2 linked regions of the Marinagarivorans cellulosilyticus genome follow. The protein of the gene in region 1 binds, or shares a complex with, the protein of each later gene. Links are inferred from orthologs where the notes say so. Each region holds a gene or a part of one and is shown in the gene's direction. Other genes may lie near its edges.

Region 1 (9,246 bases):
TGTCATTTACTAAGTAGCTAAGCGCAAGGCTGGTGAGCATTGAGGCAGGAATACTGCCGGCCGCCAGCAGTGCCACCACATCCCAGCGTACACTGCGTTGTTTGGCGTGGGTCCATGCGCCACCGGCTTTGGTGATGGCGGCGTAGAGTAAATCGGTGCCTATGGCGATTTTCTCAGGGATGCCCCAAAGGATTAGTAGCGGTGTCATTAGCGAGCCGCCGCCAACACCGGTAAGGCCTACAGCTAGACCTACGCCTGCACCGGCAAGGATGTAAAATAGAAAATCTATCAACAAGACACCTACTAATTCAATAATTTGGGGGTAAGATCGCAAACACATTCGCCGCTCGGCTTGGTGAGTGCTACATTAAGAGTTATAAAGAGGTTGGCAAATATACTGATTTGCATCTATTCTTCAAAAGAATATTTATTTATATTTTTATAAGTAAATTGATGAGCGCGTGTTTTTGCTCTAATACTTCGTTTATTACTGTGTTTTACCGCTTCCATTTGTTTAACGTTAATAATATTGCCGCCAATCGGAGGGCATAATGAAACTCCAGCAGTTACGATATATCTGGGAAGTTGCGCATCACGATCTTAATGTGTCTGCAACCGCTCAAAGCTTGTATACATCTCAACCCGGTATTAGTAAACAAATTCGTCTTTTGGAGGATGAGCTGGGTGTGGAGGTCTTCTCCCGCAGTGGCAAGCACCTTACCCGAATTACCCCTGCAGGCGAGGCTATATTGCGCACCGCGGGTGAAATCTTGCGTAAAGTCGAGAGTATTAAGCAGGTGGCGCAGGAATTCAGCGATGAGCGTAAAGGCAGTCTTTCTATTGCCACAACGCACACCCAAGCGCGCTATGTATTGCCCAATATCATTTCCAAGTTTATTAGCGAATACCCCGATGTGTCACTGCAGCTAAACCAAGGCACGCCCATGCAGATTTCTGAAATGGCTGCCGATGGCTCGGTTGATTTCGCGATAGCGACAGAGGCAATGGACTTATTCAGCGACCTTATTATGCTGCCGTGCTACAACTGGAACCGCTGCATATTGGTGCCTAAGAATCACCCGTTATGCCAGCTCTCAGAGTTAACTATTCAAGATGTGGCTAACCACCCTCTAGTGACCTATGTTTTTGGCTTTACTGGGCGCTCTAAGCTAGACGAAGCTTTTATGGAGCATGGCTTGGCGCCGAAAGTTGTATTTACCGCAGCCGATGCCGACGTTATTAAAACCTATGTTCGCCTAGGTTTGGGGGTTGGTATTGTCGCCAAGCAAGCCTACAACGTCGAAACGGACTCAGACCTAGTGGCGCTAGATGCTAGTCACTTGTTCAAACCGAGCACAACGCGTTTGGCCTTTAGGCGAGGGACATTCTTGCGAGGCTTTATGTACGATTTTATCGAGTTGTTTGCGCCCCATTTAACCAAGCAATTGGTCGATAGCGCGTTTAACTGTAGCTCGAAAATAGAGCTGGATGAATTGTTGGCTGATATACAGCTGCCCGAATATTAAGATTGCCGAGCATTAAATAAAAAGGCCTCAAACGAGGCCTTTTTTATGTCTGCGCTTTGTGGTTAGTCCTTTAGGTTTTCGTTGTGTAGGCCACATTCTTTTTTTGTGGCATCTTCCCACCACCAGCGGCCTTCGCGCTCGTGTTGATTGGGGCCAACAGGCTTGGTACACGGCTGGCAACCAATGGAGATAAAGCCTTGGTCGTGCAAGGTGTTATAGGGTACTTCTAAGGCGCGAATATGCATCCACACATCTTCTGAAGACCAGTTTGCCAGCGGGTTGTACTTTGTAAGCTCGCGGTCGGCGCCCGCAAATACGGCATCGTTTTGAATAACAGGAATGCCCATTCTTGTGCCTGGGCTTTGATCTTTACGCTGGCCAGTCACCCAAGCATCCACAGTTGCCAGTTTGCGCTTTAAGGGCTCTATCTTGCGGATGCCGCAGCATTCTTGATGGTTGTCTTGGTAAAAGCTAAACAGCCCCTTTTCTTTGACTAGCGTTTGTACTGCCTCTGCTTGCGGAAACATAAGCTCGATATCAATGTTGTAGTGGTTGCGCACGCGATCGATAAAACTGTACGTCTCTGGGTGCAGGCGCCCGGTATCTAGCGTGAAAACGTTGATGTCTGGGCGAATTTTGCTGGCTATATCAACCAGTACAACATCTTCGGCACCACTAAAAGAAATGGCGATATTGTCATGTGTTTCGAGGGCGTACTTGAGGATTTCGCGGGGGCTTTTCTTTTGTAGTTCGGCGTCTAGGTCGATCGCGATCATAGCGTGTGCTCATTTAAAACGGGTTTAGGTCTGCTGGCGCGCGCAGCGCCTATGCTGTAGTCATTTTGGCGGCGCTGATCATATCAAAAACTACCGCTTATCCCCAAATTGGACAACTTTGCCTGAGTTCTCGCGCAATTACAGTTTTGGACTATTCTTGGATTATGGCCGTTCAGGCTTTCACGGCGATAATCGCTATTATTAGATTTGGTATTAAAGGTGGACTTACCCATGTCAATTAACTCTTCGGTTTCTGGTGATGGCAAAACATTAATGATTGAGGTTGATGGTCGTTTTGATGCAAGCTCACTTGACGAGTTTCGTAGTTGTTATGAAGGTGGGAGTGGTTTGGAAGGGTACGAGGTAAATTTGCGTAAAGCGGAGTATCTCGATAGCTCTGCGCTGGGTATGTTGTTGGTATTGCGCGACTTTGCCGGCGGTGACCGCGCATCAATTACAATTTCTAATTGCTCGCCAGAAGTTAAAAAGATTTTTGCGATATCAAGTTTCGAAAAGCTATTTAGCATTCAGTAGTCAAAAATACGTTTGTTATCGCTTAAACCAAGATGTAGGTAAGGTTTAGTGATTTAAAGCTGGCTATAGATGGAGCAGGGTAGGATGGGCGACAAAACTGATGAAGTGCAAGAGGCGCTCGTAAAGATTTTAGTCGCCGAAGATTCCGCCGTGGATCGGATGATCCTTGAATCCATGCTAAGAAAGGGAGGCTACCACGTCATTATGGCCGAGGATGGCCTGCAGGCCGTCGAGCAATTCGAACGTCATAATCCAGACCTTGTTTTTTTAGATGTATTAATGCCGAACTTAAATGGTATTGAGGCGGCACGTAAAATCCGAGAAATGTCTGGCGATGTATTTACCCCGATTGTATTTCTAACATCACTTGCCGATGCTGAATCCTTGGCTACCTGCTTAGAAGCCGGTGGCGATGATTTTTTATCTAAGCCGTATAACGCGGTAATTATTGAAGCCAAAATTAAAGCGTTTTATCGCATGCGCGAAATGAATCAAACAATGATTCGTCAGCGCGATCAAATTGAATTAAATAACACCCATTTAATGCAAGAGCAAGAAGTGGCAAAGCAGGTGTTTGACAAAATCACCTATGCGGGTACGTTAGATTTGCCCATTATTAAATACTATATGTCTGCGCTTGCGGTATTTAATGGTGATGTCATTCTTGCAGATTTAAGCCCAACCGGCAGCTTGTTGCTTTTATTGGGTGATTTTACCGGGCATGGTTTACCTGCGGCTATCGGCTCTATGCCTTTGGCATCAATTTTTCATGGTATGGCCAGAAAAGGCTTTAGTATCGGCGATATTATTCGCGAGGTTAATGGCAAGCTCTACCATACTTTGCCGGTAGGCCTTTTTTGCTGCGCCACGGCGGTAGATTTAAGCTTCCATAAAAAACGCGCATTGATTTGGTCTGGTGGGTTACCCGAAGGTGGCATCTATCGTGCTGAGAGTCGTCAGTTCGATGTTATTCGCTCGACTAATTTGCCGTTGGGCGTTTTATCTAACCGGGAATTTAACCATACGCCAGCACGCTATGAAATGGCCGAAGGCGATCAGCTATTTTTATGGTCCGATGGCATTATCGAAGCCCGAAAACCCGATGGAAACATGTTTGGCGAGGAGCGCTTAAATGCCATTTTGTATGCTCAGAGCCCGGTGGATACTATTTTCGATACCGTGCTTAAAAGTGTGCAAAACCATATTGGCGACAGCGATGGCGATGATGACGTCTCGATTGTTTCTTTGGAAATGCCCAACGACGAAGTGGCTGAAAAAGTTTTAAAAAGTGCACCTAAATCACGTGGTAGCCTAGCGGACTGGGCAATGACGTTAAAATTAAATACCTCGTCATTAAAAACGTTTGACCCGCTACCGTTGCTGTTAAACGTCATTTCGGAGGTTCCACACCTTCGCCAAAGCAGTTCGGTTTTGTACACTGTACTTTCTGAATTATTTAATAATGCAGTTGAGCATGGTGTTCTGGGATTATCATCAAAACTTAAATCATCACCCGAGGGCTTTGCAACTTATTATAAGCTGCGCAAAGAAGGGCTAGAGCAGCTTCAAGATGGTTGGGTAACAATTGACTTTGAGCACCAGCTTGAGGTCGATGGCGGCTTATTAACGATTCGCTTTACTGATAGTGGTAAAGGTTTTGTTAAAGAGGACGAGGTGGTGAAGACCGAAAAAGGGGATCTGCACCCGAATTATTTTGGCCGGGGGTTGCAGCTGATAGATTCAATTTGTGAGCGATTAACGATTAATGTTCCTGGTAACCGCATCGAAGCGGTTTTCCGTTGGAGTACTGAAGATTAATGTGGAGCCTATGATGGAGTCTGTAAACCTAGGTGTGTTGGCCGAGCTTAAAGAATTGTTAGCCGAGGGTTTTGAGGTTTTGGTTGAGCGTTTTATTCTTGATGGTCAAGCGCGAATAGATAAAATGCAAGAAGCCTTATCTGCTGGTAGTGCAGAAGTCCTCTATGCCGAAGCTCACGGTCTAAAAGGCAGTAGCCGCAATGTCGGGGCAAATTTATTGGCCGATTATTGTGGTCAGCTTGAGGCAATGGGACATGCGCAAAACCTTGCCGGTGCCGAACCAATATTTTCCGCTGTTGTGAAAGAATTTTCCGCTGTTTGCCAAGCTTTGCAAGATTTTAGCGTTGCCTAATTGTCGGTTGCGCATTCCCTCTGTTGATAAGCCCAGGTACGCCAAAAAACTGACTTCAAACAGTTTTTTGGCTGTATTTACAGCTTTCGTTATATCCATAGTGTGCGCAATAAAGCTATAAACCTTGCGCTGTAATCTTTTGTTAACCATTGGCGTAGTTTCTGCATTCTCTTAGTTTTGATACAAGACTTAATCTGCAGGACGAAATAATGACGACTCATGCCTCTGCTTTAAACATGCTAGATAAGCCTGTTGCTAATCACGCGCCTAAAAAGCAAAACGCCAGTCGCGAAGCTGCATCCGCGGATGGTCGCGCTGGACAAAGCTCCGCTAGTGATACTCAACAAGCGCAGGATGCAAAAGACTTTAAAAAAGCGATGGCTAGGGCGGCACAAAAAAATAGTCAAGGCGATGAGGGTAAGGTCAATAATGATAAAAATACATCTACTGAGAACCCCATAGCGACAAACGAGCCCTCTGCACAAGTGATCGGCCCTGAGGCCGTGCTGGCGCCGGCGCCAGACATGGCTGGTGAATTACTGCCTATTGAAGAGCCTAGTTTTCTGACTGAAGGGGAAGTCAAGCCGCTTACTTCTCCTGTGCAAGCAGAGGGGCTTAAGCCTCAAGAGTTGTTATCTGGCGCGGGCGAGGCGCCAGAGGTCGGCGCGGAGATGGGGCCGAATGCGGCGCTTGATCTACAAAAGGTCGATTTGCCGCTACAAGCGAAGCTAACGGAGTCGCCGGCTTCGGAAGGTAAAGTGGAAGCGCTGGCCAGTATGCCGATAAAAGGTTTTGCGCTAAAGAATGCGACACCTGAGGTTGCTGTGAGCGGCGATGACGAGTTAAGCTCGACTTCAGCATCGGTTGTGATGTTAGGTAAGTCTACTCTTCCTACCGGTACTCCGCAAAGCGGGGGCGGTATGTTGTCGTCAATGAATAATGGACAGTTAACTCAGGCATTATCCAATAAATTCATGGCGCAAGGCTCTGGCGTGATTGCCGCTAAAGCGGGTGCTTCAGAAGCGCTAATGCCCGAAAAAGGTTTTAGTTTTCAGCAAAATTATTCATTACAAGAAGAGCAAGATTTTAAGCCTGCGTTACCCGCGACAGAGCTTTCACCAAAAGCGCCTTTGCCAGCAGTGGATCGTGTTTTTGTTTCGGCTAATGTACGTTTTGGCTCGCCGGCTTGGGCTGGCCAAATTGCGGAACGTTCAGCCAATTTGGCTTCGCAAAATATTAAGCAAGCTGAAATACAGTTAAACCCGCAGGATATGGGACCGATAAACGTCAAAATATCAATGGCCAATGAGCAAGCGACGGTTACATTTTCGGCGCAAAATGCGGCTGTCCGCGAAGCTCTAGATTCCACTTTGCAGCGCTTAAAAGACTCGTTTGATGAGGAGGGGTTAGATCTTGTGCAAGCGGATGTGACTGATCAGCAAGCTTCTGATAGTGATGATTCGCAAACTTATGGTGGCGAACCCCAAGGAGGCCCAGAGGAGGCTCAGCCCGAGCAGCATGTTGTGCATGTTCCTCGTTCGGCTGTAGATCACTTTGTATAGCAACTAAAAAATGTGACGAAAAAGGCTGCGTATATCGCGGCCTTTTTTGTGCCTCTGTGTTAACAACTTTATGTGTGTCTTTAATAGTTATGTGGCCCTTTTTTTGCTCCGTCATTAATTAATTGATAAAAAATTTAATAAACGACGAGTTTTTGACATGGCTGAAGAGGAAGAAAGCGGTGCCGAAGCGCCAGCTGGCGGCGGCAAAAAGAAGCTGATTCTATTGGTTCTATTGGCTTTACTACTGGTTGGTGGTTCAGTCGGGGGAACTATTTTTGCCCTTAAATTGATGACTCCTCCGGCAGAAGAAATGCCAGCTGAGGAAGCGGTTGTTGAGGACGTCAAAGAACCGGCGATTTACTACCCGATTAAACCGGCCATTATTGCTAACTTCGGTTACAAGGGGCGGCAGCGTTATGCTCAGGTCGACGTTACTTTATTAATCCGTGACGAAAGTGTCATTTCCGCTATCGAGCTTCATGCGCCTCTAATTACCAATGCGTTGGTGTTAACGATTGGTGGTCAAATGTATAACGAATTGCAAACGGCTGAAGGAAAAGAATTGCTTCGTCAGCAGTGCTTGCAAGAACTGCAGAAAATTCTAGAGAAAGAAATCGGCAAGCCAAGTATCGAGCAGGTTTTATTTACCAACTTTGTAATGCAGTAGGGTAAAGGGATGCAAGATTTATTATCACAAGATGAGATCGATGCCTTACTTCACGGTGTTGATGATGGCGATGTCGAAACGGAGGACGACAGTGATCCCCTTGCGGTCAGTAATTATGACTTAACAAGTCAGGACCGTATTGTTCGTGGGCGAATGCCTACGTTAGAAATGATTAATGAGCGTTTTGCACGTTATACCCGAATAAGCATGTTTAATTTACTGCGTCGTACTGCAGATGTTTCTGTTGGGGGGATTCAAATTCAAAAGTTCGGCGAATATGTCCATACCCTTTATGTGCCGACCAGTTTGAATATGATCAAGTTTCGGCCTTTACGTGGTACAGCTTTGGTCATTCTTGATGCAAAACTTGTTTTTAAATTAGTTGACAATTTTTTTGGTGGTGATGGTAGACATGCCAAAATTGAAGGGCGTGAATTTACACCCACAGAATTACGTGTTGTGCAGATGGTATTGGAGCAGGCTTTTATTGATCTAAAAGAAGCTTGGCGCGCAGTAAAGGTAATTGATTTTGAATATATTAATTCAGAAGTTAATCCCTCGATGGCCAATATTGTTAGTCCGAGCGAAGTGGTTGTGGTCAGTACTTTTCATGTTGAGCTCGACGGCGGCGGCGGAGAACTTCACATTACGATGCCGTATTCGATGGTCGAGCCAATTAGAGAAATTCTTGATGCTGGTTTGCAATCGGATACCGACGAAAGAGACGACCGCTGGATAAATGCGTTACGTGAGGATGTGATGGATGCGGAAGTTGAACTTGAGTGCGACATTGCCCGTCGAGATATTAGTTTGCGCGATATTGTTGAGCTACGCCCCGGTGATGTTATCCCGATAAATTTACCAGAAATGCAAGTGTTAACGGCCAACGGTGTGCCTATGTTCAGAACCACGCTAGGTCAACGTGGTGAGCACCTAGCCCTTAAAGTGTGTGAACAAATAGACCGAGCAGGCCCATTTAAGCCGGGTGCGCCCGAAGGAGAAACTGATGAGTGATGACGAGAATGATAATGTTGATCAGGACAGCATGGCCGATGAATGGGCTGCAGCTATGGAGGAGCAAGTAGAGGAAGAGGCTGCTCAGGCGGTTGATCTTGAGGAGTTTGACGAGCCTGCCGCTGCTGCCGGCACTGGCGCAGCAGCGAGCGTTGATGGCCGCCCGGATCTGGACGTCATTTTAGATATTCCTGTCAGCATTTCTATGGAGGTTGGCCGTACTGCAATTACCATCCGGAATTTACTGCAGCTAAATCAGGGCTCGGTAATTGAGTTGGATCGACTCGCTGGCGAACCGCTGGATGTTTTGGTGAATGGTACGCTCATTGCCCACGGAGAGGTGGTTGTGGTCAATGAAAAATTTGGCATTCGAATGACTGATGTTATTAGTCCTTCAGAGCGAATTAAAAAACTGAGGTAGCATCGATGACAAAATTCATTGTTTTTATTGTGATGCTAAGTTTAACGGGGCATTGCATTGCGCAGGCGACGCCGGTGCTTGCAACTGAGCAAGTCAACCTTGCTGTAGACCCTTTGGTTGCACGGGGGCTGCCTGAAAATACCGCAATGGCGGAAGATATTAATACTACGGCTTTGGCTTCGCCACTCGGGAATAAAAAAGAAACGGGCAATGCATTGGCGACATCTGGTTTAAGCCCAGCGCGCTCAATAATAAAAGTGCTTGGTGCATTAATGGTGGTATTGCTGGTTATAGTCGTTGTGGCAGGGTTGCTAAAACGTACAGGCTTTACGGCATTAAAAAGAGGTAAGCAGTTAGTTCTACGTGAAACGCTTAATGTTGGTGCTAAAGAGCGTTTGGTGGTTGTTGATTTTGCCGGTGAAAGCTTATTGATTGGTGTTGCCAGTGGCAACGTGAATTTGGTAAAGGCTGTGCCGATGCTGGGTTTTGATAGCAGCGAGTTACCGTCGCCGCATTTAGGCGCTAAAACGGCGATGGACTTTCAGCATAAGCTCAATGAATTTTTATTAAAGGGTC
Region 2 (9,344 bases), 240 kb from region 1 along the record:
CATTTTTCTCGTTCAATATTGCGCTTTCTATCGTGGTGTTGCTGGTGAGCGTGTATACACTAAAACCTACCGATTTCGCCATTTTCCCGACGATTCTGCTAGTAGCGACTTTATTACGGTTGGCGTTGAATGTGGCCTCTACGCGCGTGGTTTTGTTGGAAGGGCATCAAGGTGGCGCAGCCGCCGGTAAAGTGATTCAAGCCTTTGGCGAGGTGGTTATTGGCGGTAACTTTGCCGTTGGTTTGGTGGTGTTTATTATCCTTGTGATTATCAACTTTGTGGTTGTTACCAAAGGTGCAGGGCGTATTTCTGAAGTAAGCGCGCGCTTTACCTTGGATGCCATGCCGGGTAAACAAATGGCGATTGATGCCGATTTGAATGCCGGGTTAATCGACCAAGACGAAGCCCGAATTCGCCGGGCCGAGGTTTCGCAAGAGGCCGACTTTTATGGCTCTATGGATGGTGCCAGTAAGTTTGTACGCGGCGATTCCGTAGCCGGTATTTTGATTCTTATTATCAACATTATTGGTGGTTTAATTGTAGGGATGGCGCAGCATTCGCTGGAGTTTTCGGATGCGCTAGAAAAATATGTATTGTTAACCATTGGTGATGGTTTGGTGGCGCAAGTGCCGTCTTTGCTGTTATCGACCGCCGCGGCAATTATGGTCACCCGTGTGAATAGCTCTGAGGATATGGGCAACCAGGTGACCGGGCAGATGTTTGCCTCGCCTAAAGCGTTGGGTATAGCGGCGTTTATTTTGGCCATTATGGGGTCCATCCCGGGCATGCCGCATGTGGCGTTTTTAGGTTTAGCGGCTATTTGTGGCTCGTTAGCGTATTACATTCACTTTAAGCGTGATGTGGCCGAGCTAGTGGACGAAACCGACGATCGAGGAATGGGCGCTAGAACCATTAATGGCGAACCAGCACCATTAATGCCTAGTGGCGGTGGTGGCAGTGCGCCGGCCTTAGAGCATCAGCAAGCCACCGACGAGCCGGTAGAAGTCAGTTGGGACGATGTAACACCGGTTGATATTTTAGGCTTGGAAGTGGGCTATCGCTTAATCCCATTGGTGGACAAAAACCAGCGCGGTGAATTATTGGGCCGTATTAAAGGCGTACGCAAAAAGCTCTCGCAAGACGTAGGCTTTTTGATTCCACCGGTGCATATTCGCGACAACTTAGACTTACTGCCTAATGCTTACCGCATTACCTTAATGGGGGTAGAGGTAGGGGCCGGCGAAGTGTTTGCCGACAAGTTTATGGCGATTAACCCCGGTGAAGTATTTGGCCCGGTGAATGGCACGCCAGCAAAAGACCCTGCCTTTGGTTTAGATGCCATATGGATTGACGATAGCCAAAAAGACCAAGCGCAAACCCTCGGTTATACGGTAGTTGATACAGCCACCGTTGTGGCAACGCATTTAAACCAGCTAGTGCAAAAGCATACCCACGAGCTAATGGGCCATGAAGATGTGCAGAAGTGGCTCGATTTATTAGCCGAGCAATCGCCAAAATTAGTAGAAGAGTTAGTCCCTAACACGCTTACCGTTAACCAGTTACTTAAGGTGCTGCAAAATTTATTGCGCGAGCAAGTGAGCATTCGCGATAAGCGCTCCATCGTAGAAGCGCTAGCCGCACACGGCGATAAAAACGCCGATATTGCGGCATTAACGGGCCATGCGCGCGTTGCACTTTCGCGGCAAATTGTGCAAAACATTATCGGTAACGAGCCCACATTAAATGTTATTACCCTAGATGCCTCGCTGGAACACTTGTTGCTACAGTCACTGCAACAAGCACAAAAAGTTGGCGCGGACCCTTCAAACTTTATCGAACCGCAATTAGCCGAAAGGCTTAATCAGTCGTTAATTGAAGCGTCCAATAAGTTAGAAGCTGCCGGTGTAGCGCAAATATTATTAGTAGCTGCACCTATTCGCTCGATGCTGGTGAAATTTACCCGCTTCAGCCTGCCAGAGCTTCATGTGCTGGGGTACAACGAAATACCCGATAACAAAGAGATTTCGATTCAAGCCAGTGTGGGCGGCGAACTGCAAAATGGGTAAAGCCCAAGGATAAGCACCCGCACAATAGGATTACAGCTTTAAGCCGAGTAGGTGGAGGTAGGTTATGACAACAAAGCGATTTATGGCGAGTGATATGAGCCGCGCATTAAAAAAAGTGCGCGAAGAGCTTGGCCCAGATGCCATTATATTGTCGAGCAAGCGCGCTGAAAAAGGCGTAGAAATTATTGCTACCTTGGACGATACACCACCATCACCGGCTAAAGCGGCCAAAAAGCGTTTTGCCGCATCGTTTGATGATGAGCTGGATCAACCGCTCGCCAGCGATACCGAGTGGGAAGAGCACCACAATGCACAGCGTGTGGCCTCGAATACTCGCGTTGCGGCGCTGGCTAGCGAGGCGCCAGCGGAACCTAATTACAATGCCGAGCCCAGCCCGCAAAAAGCGCGTTTTAGCGAATCGACATCGGCCAATGCCGAGCGCTTAGCCAGCGAAATACAAGCTGCGCACGAACGCATGCTAGCGGCAAAAGGGCAGGCTGCATCGGCTATTTCTATTACCGATGACGAATACGACGTACCGCTTAAGGCCAAAGCGCCAGCGCAAAAACATACCGAGCCGGCGCCAGAAATGTCACAAAACCGACAAGTAGCCAGCTTTGCTCAGCAGGTGAAAGCACGTGGCCTTGACGACGAACATAGTGCCGAACAAAACAAACAATTACACAGCTTGTACGACGAAATTGCAGAAATGCGCATGTTGTTGGAAGAGCAAATATGGCAAAAACAATACGCTCCGCGTGCAGAACCCAGCCCTTTAACGGGCCGCGCACGTCAGTTGGCAACGCAGTTAGAGCAACTGGGTTTATCGCAAGGTTTAATTAAAGATTTATTAGTTTGCGCCAATGATGAGGAGCGCTTGCCAAATTGCTGGCGCAAGGCGTTGGCGATGCTGGCGCGCAAGCTACCGGTCGACCCGCACGACCCTATAGAGCAAGGCGGCACGTTTGCTTTTGTTGGCCCAACCGGCGTGGGGAAAACAACAACAGTGGCCAAATTAGCCGCGCGTTATGTGTTAAATCACGGTCGCGGCAAAGTTGCCATAGTCACAACCGATACCTACCGAGTGGGCGCACACGATCAGCTCAAAGCCTTAGGGCGCATTTTACAAGTGCCTGTTCGTTCTATTGAGGGCGAGCATCAGTTGAACGCGGTGTTATCGAGCCTTAAGCAATACGAACTTGTGTTGGTCGATACCGCAGGCTTTCGCCAAGGCGACCCAAAACAAATTGAGCAAGAATCGTTACTAGATGTCTGCCCCGGCGTGCAGCGGGTATTGGTATTGGCTGCCAATAGCCAGCAGCAAATATTAAAAGCCTCTTTACATGCTTACGGCAATAGCCCTTTGCGCGGCTGTATTTTTACCAAATTAGATGAATGCGCCAGCTTGGGCGAAGCCTTTGGCGCCGTCTGTAGCCATGAAGTGCCAATGCTATATACCGCAGCAGGGCAAGAAATCCCCGATGATATTCACGTGGTTTCATCCAGCGATTTAGTCGCGCAAGCGGTTAAGCTAGCGCGCCAATACGAAAACAGCGCACAGGCGTTGTCGGCCACCTGATGTACGGCGATGCAAGTCTTTAAGCAGCCTCTATACTTGATGAGGCACGTTGTTTTTTTGTTAAGTCGGCCAGTCAAAAACATGGCCGTAATTGTTCTTAAACCAAGTCCCGCAAGGGCTGGCAAAGATATAAACATAGAAGGATGTCGAGTTCATGAGTAATCATCCCGTAAAAGTGATCGCCGTAACTGGTGGCAAAGGTGGCGTAGGTAAAACCAATTTATCGGTGAACTTAGGCGTCGCTTTAGCCGAAATGCGCAGGCGAGTGGTTCTCATGGATGCTGACTTGGGCTTGGCCAACGTCGATTTATTATTAGGTTTAAATGCGCAATTTAATTTGTCTGATGTGCTCAGTGGTAAGCGCAGCTTACAGCAGGTTATGTTGCACGGGCCAAGCGGCTTGAAGGTAATTCCCGCGTCGTCCGGTGTGCAGCAAATGGCATCGTTATCGCCTGCTGAACACGCGGGTATTATTCATGCCTTTAGTGAAATCGCCGATCAAATGGATGTGTTAATTGTCGATACCGCTGCGGGTATTTCCGATACTGTTATTAGCTTTGTACGCGCCGCGCAAGAAGTTGTGGTTGTTGTTTGCGACGAGCCCTCGTCCATTACCGATGCCTACGCCCTAATGAAGGTTTTAAATAAAGATCACGGCGTGACGCGTTTCAGAGTCATTGCCAATATGTGCCGCACAGTAGCAGAAGGGCAGCGCTTATTTGGCAAACTTAACGGTGTGTGCGAACGCTTTCTTGATGCCTCGATTCAATATATTGGCGCCATTCCATTTGATGAGAATTTACGCAAGGCGGTGCAGGCACGTAAACCTGTTTTAGAATTTGCACCGCGCACAAAAGCATCGCAAGCGATACGCGTTGTTGCGCAAAAGTTGGACCAGCTGCCGGTGCAACGCAATGCCAAAGGGCATTTAGAATTCTTCTTCGAGCGCTTGCTGTCGGTGAGCGGCCAGAATTGATGGTTGGCCAGTGAATTCAGGGGCCGCTATGTATTCGCCTGCGCAAGTTAAGCGCGATATAAATGTAGAAGACTACGCCTATCTTGTGAAGCGTATCGCTTACCACATGGTGGCGCGTATGCCGGCATCCGTACAAGTGGATGATTTAATTCAAGCGGGCATGGTTGGCTTGCTGGAAGCGGCGCAAAAATTCCAAGATGATAAAGGCGCAGGCTTTGAAACCTACGCGGGTATTCGTATTCGCGGAGCCATTGTTGACGAAATGCGACGTGGTGATTGGGCGCCGCGCTCGGTACATCGCAATTCCCGGCGCATTAACGAAGCCATTGCTAAAATAGAGGCCCAAACCGGTTCCGATGCTACGGATATACAAGTGGCGGATGAACTCGAAGTGACCCTCGATGAATATCACAGCATGGCGCAAGATTGCGCCAGCACTAAGCTCTTTAGTTACGAAGACACCTTTGACGAAGAAGGCGACGAATTACTCACCTCAGAAGATTCTAGACAACACCAAAACCCCGCCGATACAGCTCAAAAGCAAGCCATGAAGGTAGCGCTAACCCAAGTAATATCGGGTTTAAAAGAGCGTGAGCAAATGGTGCTTAGCCTGTATTACGAACAAGAGCTAAACCTAAAAGAAATTGGCGAAGTGCTGGGTGTTAGCGAATCGCGCGTTAGCCAAATATTAAGCCAAACGGCTATGCGCATTCGTTCGCGCATGACTGGCTGGCAGCGTTAGCCCTTCTTTTTAGCAGGTCAATATCGCTGTTTTCTCGCGCTTCTAGTGCTTTATTCGCGCTACCTTTGCGGCCCGCCAGACGGCATTCACAGGGGTGTTTTGTACGACTTTTATTTCCCCTCGACTAAATTACAACGAAAACTGGCTAGCTGCAGTTGACGAGCTAGACTTATGGTTACTTAACACGGATTTCTCGCTTTTAGTTATTGTTAACTGGATGTTTGTGGTGGCAATAGTTAGAAGCTCCAACCGTTAATTCAAACTCAGGGTATTCCGTTTGCGGAGGTTGCATTGGACAAGAATATGAAAATCCTAATCGTTGATGATTTTTCAACAATGCGTAGGATTATTAAAAATCTTCTTAGGGACTTAGGCTTCACCAATACGCAGGAAGCGGACGATGGAGCAACGGCGTTGCCAATGCTAAAAAGTGGCGATTTTGATTTTCTCGTCACGGATTGGAATATGCCGGGCATGACGGGTATCGAGCTGCTAAAGCAGGTGCGCGCCGACGAGCGGTTGGTGACCTTACCGGTATTAATGGTAACGGCCGAAGCTAAACGCGATCAAATTATTGAAGCTGCACAAGCTGGCGTAAATGGCTATGTCGTTAAGCCGTTTACCGCGCAAGTGCTCAAAGAAAAAATCGATAAAATCTTTGAACGCGTGGGCTAATCCGCAGGGTTAGCATCTATTGCTTGTAAGGCGTAAATTATGGACCCAACAGATAACTGGCATCACAACGAACGCTTTCTCGGTGAATTAAAAGACCGGTCTGCGATGCTTGTTGAGCAGCTACAAAAAAATGATTACGAAGAAGCCTCTGCGGTTATTCGTTCCATTATGGATTCCCGGGATGAACATTTGTTTAACTCGGTTGGCCAGTTAACACGTGCATTGCACAGCGCGATTGTTAATTTTAATGTCGACTCCGAAACAAATGGCGCAGCTACTAATGCTGAAGTGGCAGATAGTGAAATCCGCGATGCTTCAGACCGCTTGCATTACGTTATAAATATGACGCAGGACGCTGCCGAAAAAACCATGGACCGGGTAGAAACAGCGGCACCCATCGCTCTTAATTTAGGCCGAGAAGCCAAAACCCTAAAAGACGAATGGGATAAGTTGCGACGTAGAGAAGTTAGCAAAGAAGAGTTTGCCGAACTTTATTCGCGCATCGATGGCTTTTTATTGCAAATGACATTGGGCGCAGACGAGCTTAATGAAAACTTACAAGCCATTATATTGGAGCAAGGTTTTCAAGATCTAACCGGTCAAGTTTTGAAAAAAGTTATTGGCCTTGTTACTGATGTTGAAAATGAATTGGTTAACCTAATGCGCATAGCCGGTAAGGTTGAGGCCGTAACGGGCATATCTCGAGATACAGACCCAGTGGCTGCCAAAAAAGCCAATCTCCCGTGTGAAGCAGAAGGGCCGCAAATCCACGCCGATACGCGTGACGATGTGGTTAATGGTCAGGATGATGTTGATGACCTGCTATCGAGTTTAGGATTTTAAGGAGCATTTATGTCATTTGGTGAAGATGAAGAGATACTCCAGGACTTTCTTGTCGAGGCGGGTGAAATTCTTGATCAATTATCGGAGCAACTCGTCGAGTTAGAACAGCGCCCTGATGATAAAGATCTGCTCAATGCTATTTTCCGAGGTTTTCATACCGTTAAAGGCGGAGCTGGCTTTTTACAGTTAAATAACATGGTGACATGCTGCCATGTAACCGAAAACCTGTTTGATATTTTGCGCAACGGCAAGCGTCCTGTAACGTCTGAATTAATGGATGTCGTTCTACAGGCGCTTGATACCGTCAATTCGCAGTTTGATGATGTTCAGCACCGCAGGCCACCACAAGACCCTTCACCGGAATTAGTCAGTCATTTAGAGCGCCTTGTTTCGTGTGAAGATTTAAATGCGCCAGCAGCACAAGAAAGCGCCGCGCCACCAGCAGAGCCAGAGCCTGCCGCCGCAGCACCTAGTGAAGAAGGCTTGAATTTATCGGACGATGAATATCAAGAATACATAGATGCCATTGCCGATGGGCCTGCAGAAAAACCATCTAGCGATAATACTCAACCACCAGAGGCGGCACCTACAAGTGCGCCAGCGAGTGCCAGTAGTGACGAAATATCTGAAGATGAATTTGAAAATCTATTAGATCAATTACATGGTAAGGGCGGTGGCCCAGGCGCTGCACCTAAAGCTCCAGCCAGTGAGGCTCCTGCGCCAACCCCAGCTGCAACAACCAGTGAACCTGCTGCAGCTAGCAATGCGGACGAAATATCTGAGCACGAATTTGAAGCGCTATTGGATCAGTTGCACGGTTCGGGTAAGGGGCCTTCGGTAGCACCGGCTGCCCCAGCCGCTAAAGCGCCAGCGGCGCCTGCAGCAAGCGCAAGCGAAGGTAACGGCGATTTAATTACCGACAGTGAATTTGAAGACTTGCTGGATCAATTACACGGTTCTGGCAAAGGCCCTACTGTAAACGGGGCAAAAACGACGAAAGCTGAAGCGTCTGAAAAACCCGCAGAACCAGCAGCACCTGCCGCTAGCACGCCGCCGGCTCCTGCGCCAACACCAGCGCCTGCATCAACACCTGCACCGGCAGCGCCCGCCAATGTTACGGCGATTGCTGCTGCTAAGCCAAGCACTCCTGCACCTGCACCTAAACCCCGAGAGGCTGCTGTTGCCGCCGCTGCCGGCGGGGGTGGTGGCGGAGGAGCGCCCGCGCCAGCAGCCGAGGCAACGGTGCGCGTTGATACACAACGCCTTGACGACATTATGAATATGGTTGGCGAGCTAGTGTTAGTGCGCAACCGCTTAGTACGTTTAGGGTTAGATGCCAATGATGAATCCTTATCAAAGGCTGTTAGCAATCTTGATGTAGTGACTGCCGATTTGCAAACCGCAGTCATGAAAACGCGGATGCAGCCGATTAAAAAAGTATTTGGCCGCTTCCCGCGCGTTGTACGGGACCTTGCGCGTAACCTGAAAAAAGAAATTACCCTAGAGCTTGTCGGGGAAGAAACCGACTTAGACAAAAACCTTGTTGAAGCGCTCGCGGACCCATTGGTTCACTTGGTGCGCAATAGCGTAGATCACGGTATTGAACTGCCTTCTGTACGTGAAGAAAACGGCAAATCGCGCGTAGGGAAAGTGATACTCGCGGCTGAGCAAGAAGGTGACCATATCCTTCTGTCGATTACTGACGATGGCGGCGGCATGGACCCGAATAAATTGCGGGAAAAAGCTGTCGAAAAAGGCGTAATGGACCAAGATGCCGCTGGGCGTTTATCGGATGTTGAAGCATTTAATTTAATTTTTGCCCCTGGTTTTTCGACTAAAAACGAAATATCCGATGTGTCTGGTCGCGGTGTGGGCATGGATGTGGTGAAAACCAAAATCACTCAGCTTAATGGCTCTATAGATATTGAATCTAAGTTGGGCGAGGGCACGCGCATAGCCATTAAAGTGCCGTTAACACTCGCCATTATGCCAACGCTAATGATTATGCTGGGTAAGCAAACATTTGCCTTGCCTTTAGTGAGTGTTAACGAAATTTTTCATATGGATTTGCGTAAAACCAATGTGGTAGACGGGCAAGAATGCGTGACTATTCGCGAAAAAGCGATTCCCATTTTTCACCTGAAGCGCTGGCTGGTAAAAGGCCCTGTTTCCATTGATAACCCCGAAGAAGGGCACGTGGTTATTGTCAATGTCGGTACCAGGCGGGTGGGCTTTATTGTGGACCAATTAATTGGCCAAGAAGAAGTGGTCATTAAGCCTTTGGGCAAAATGTTGCAAGGTACGCCAGGCATGGCAGGGGCAACAATAACCGGTGATGGCACCATCGCTTTAATTTTAGATGTGCCCAGTATGTTAAACCGCTATGTTGGGGCGATGTAGCTTTAGCTTAATGCATTGCAATGCTGCTTTTTCTGGACAGGTATTGCTGGTTTTAATTAGGCG

Evidence for each region.
Region 2: the proteins of fliM (region 1) and cheY are in contact, whole or in part, in a crystal structure (PDB 1F4V), measured with the Escherichia coli proteins. The link is inferred for Marinagarivorans cellulosilyticus from one-to-one orthologs.

The regions. Positions count from the first base shown.
Region 1 is NZ_AP023086.1:4,028,540-4,037,785, reverse strand. The notes cover bases 6,482-9,246. They hold fliM (flagellar motor switch protein FliM), read left to right. Parts: upstream 6,482-7,244; coding sequence 7,245-8,249; downstream 8,250-9,246. Other genes in these bases: MARGE09_RS16385 (flagellar biosynthetic protein FliO), read left to right, coding at 8,676-9,246; fliN (flagellar motor switch protein FliN), read left to right, coding at 8,242-8,670; MARGE09_RS16400 (flagellar basal body-associated FliL family protein), read left to right, coding at 6,726-7,235; MARGE09_RS16405 (flagellar hook-length control protein FliK), read left to right, coding at 6,482-6,568. Outside these bases: MARGE09_RS16435 (sulfite exporter TauE/SafE family protein), read right to left, coding at 1-292; HTH-type transcriptional regulator CysB, read left to right, coding at 552-1,526; MARGE09_RS16425 (phosphoadenylyl-sulfate reductase), read right to left, coding at 1,589-2,302; MARGE09_RS16420 (STAS domain-containing protein), read left to right, coding at 2,534-2,836; MARGE09_RS16415 (fused response regulator/phosphatase), read left to right, coding at 2,921-4,654; MARGE09_RS16410 (Hpt domain-containing protein), read left to right, coding at 4,665-5,006; more of MARGE09_RS16405, read left to right, coding at 5,216-6,481. UniProt on the Escherichia coli protein: FliM is one of three proteins (FliG, FliN, FliM) that forms the rotor-mounted switch complex (C ring), located at the base of the basal body.
Region 2 is NZ_AP023086.1:4,267,442-4,276,785, reverse strand. The notes cover bases 4,484-7,346. They hold cheY (chemotaxis response regulator CheY), read left to right. Parts: upstream 4,484-5,654; coding sequence 5,655-6,038; downstream 6,039-7,346. Other genes in these bases: MARGE09_RS17550 (chemotaxis protein CheA), read left to right, coding at 6,891-7,346; MARGE09_RS17555 (protein phosphatase CheZ), read left to right, coding at 6,078-6,881; MARGE09_RS17565 (RNA polymerase sigma factor FliA), read left to right, coding at 4,650-5,363; MARGE09_RS17570 (MinD/ParA family protein), read left to right, coding at 4,484-4,621. In the rest of the region: flagellar biosynthesis protein FlhA, read left to right, coding at 1-2,066; flagellar biosynthesis GTPase FlhF, read left to right, coding at 2,131-3,645; more of MARGE09_RS17570, read left to right, coding at 3,800-4,483; more of MARGE09_RS17550, read left to right, coding at 7,347-9,281. UniProt on the Escherichia coli protein: Involved in the transmission of sensory signals from the chemoreceptors to the flagellar motors.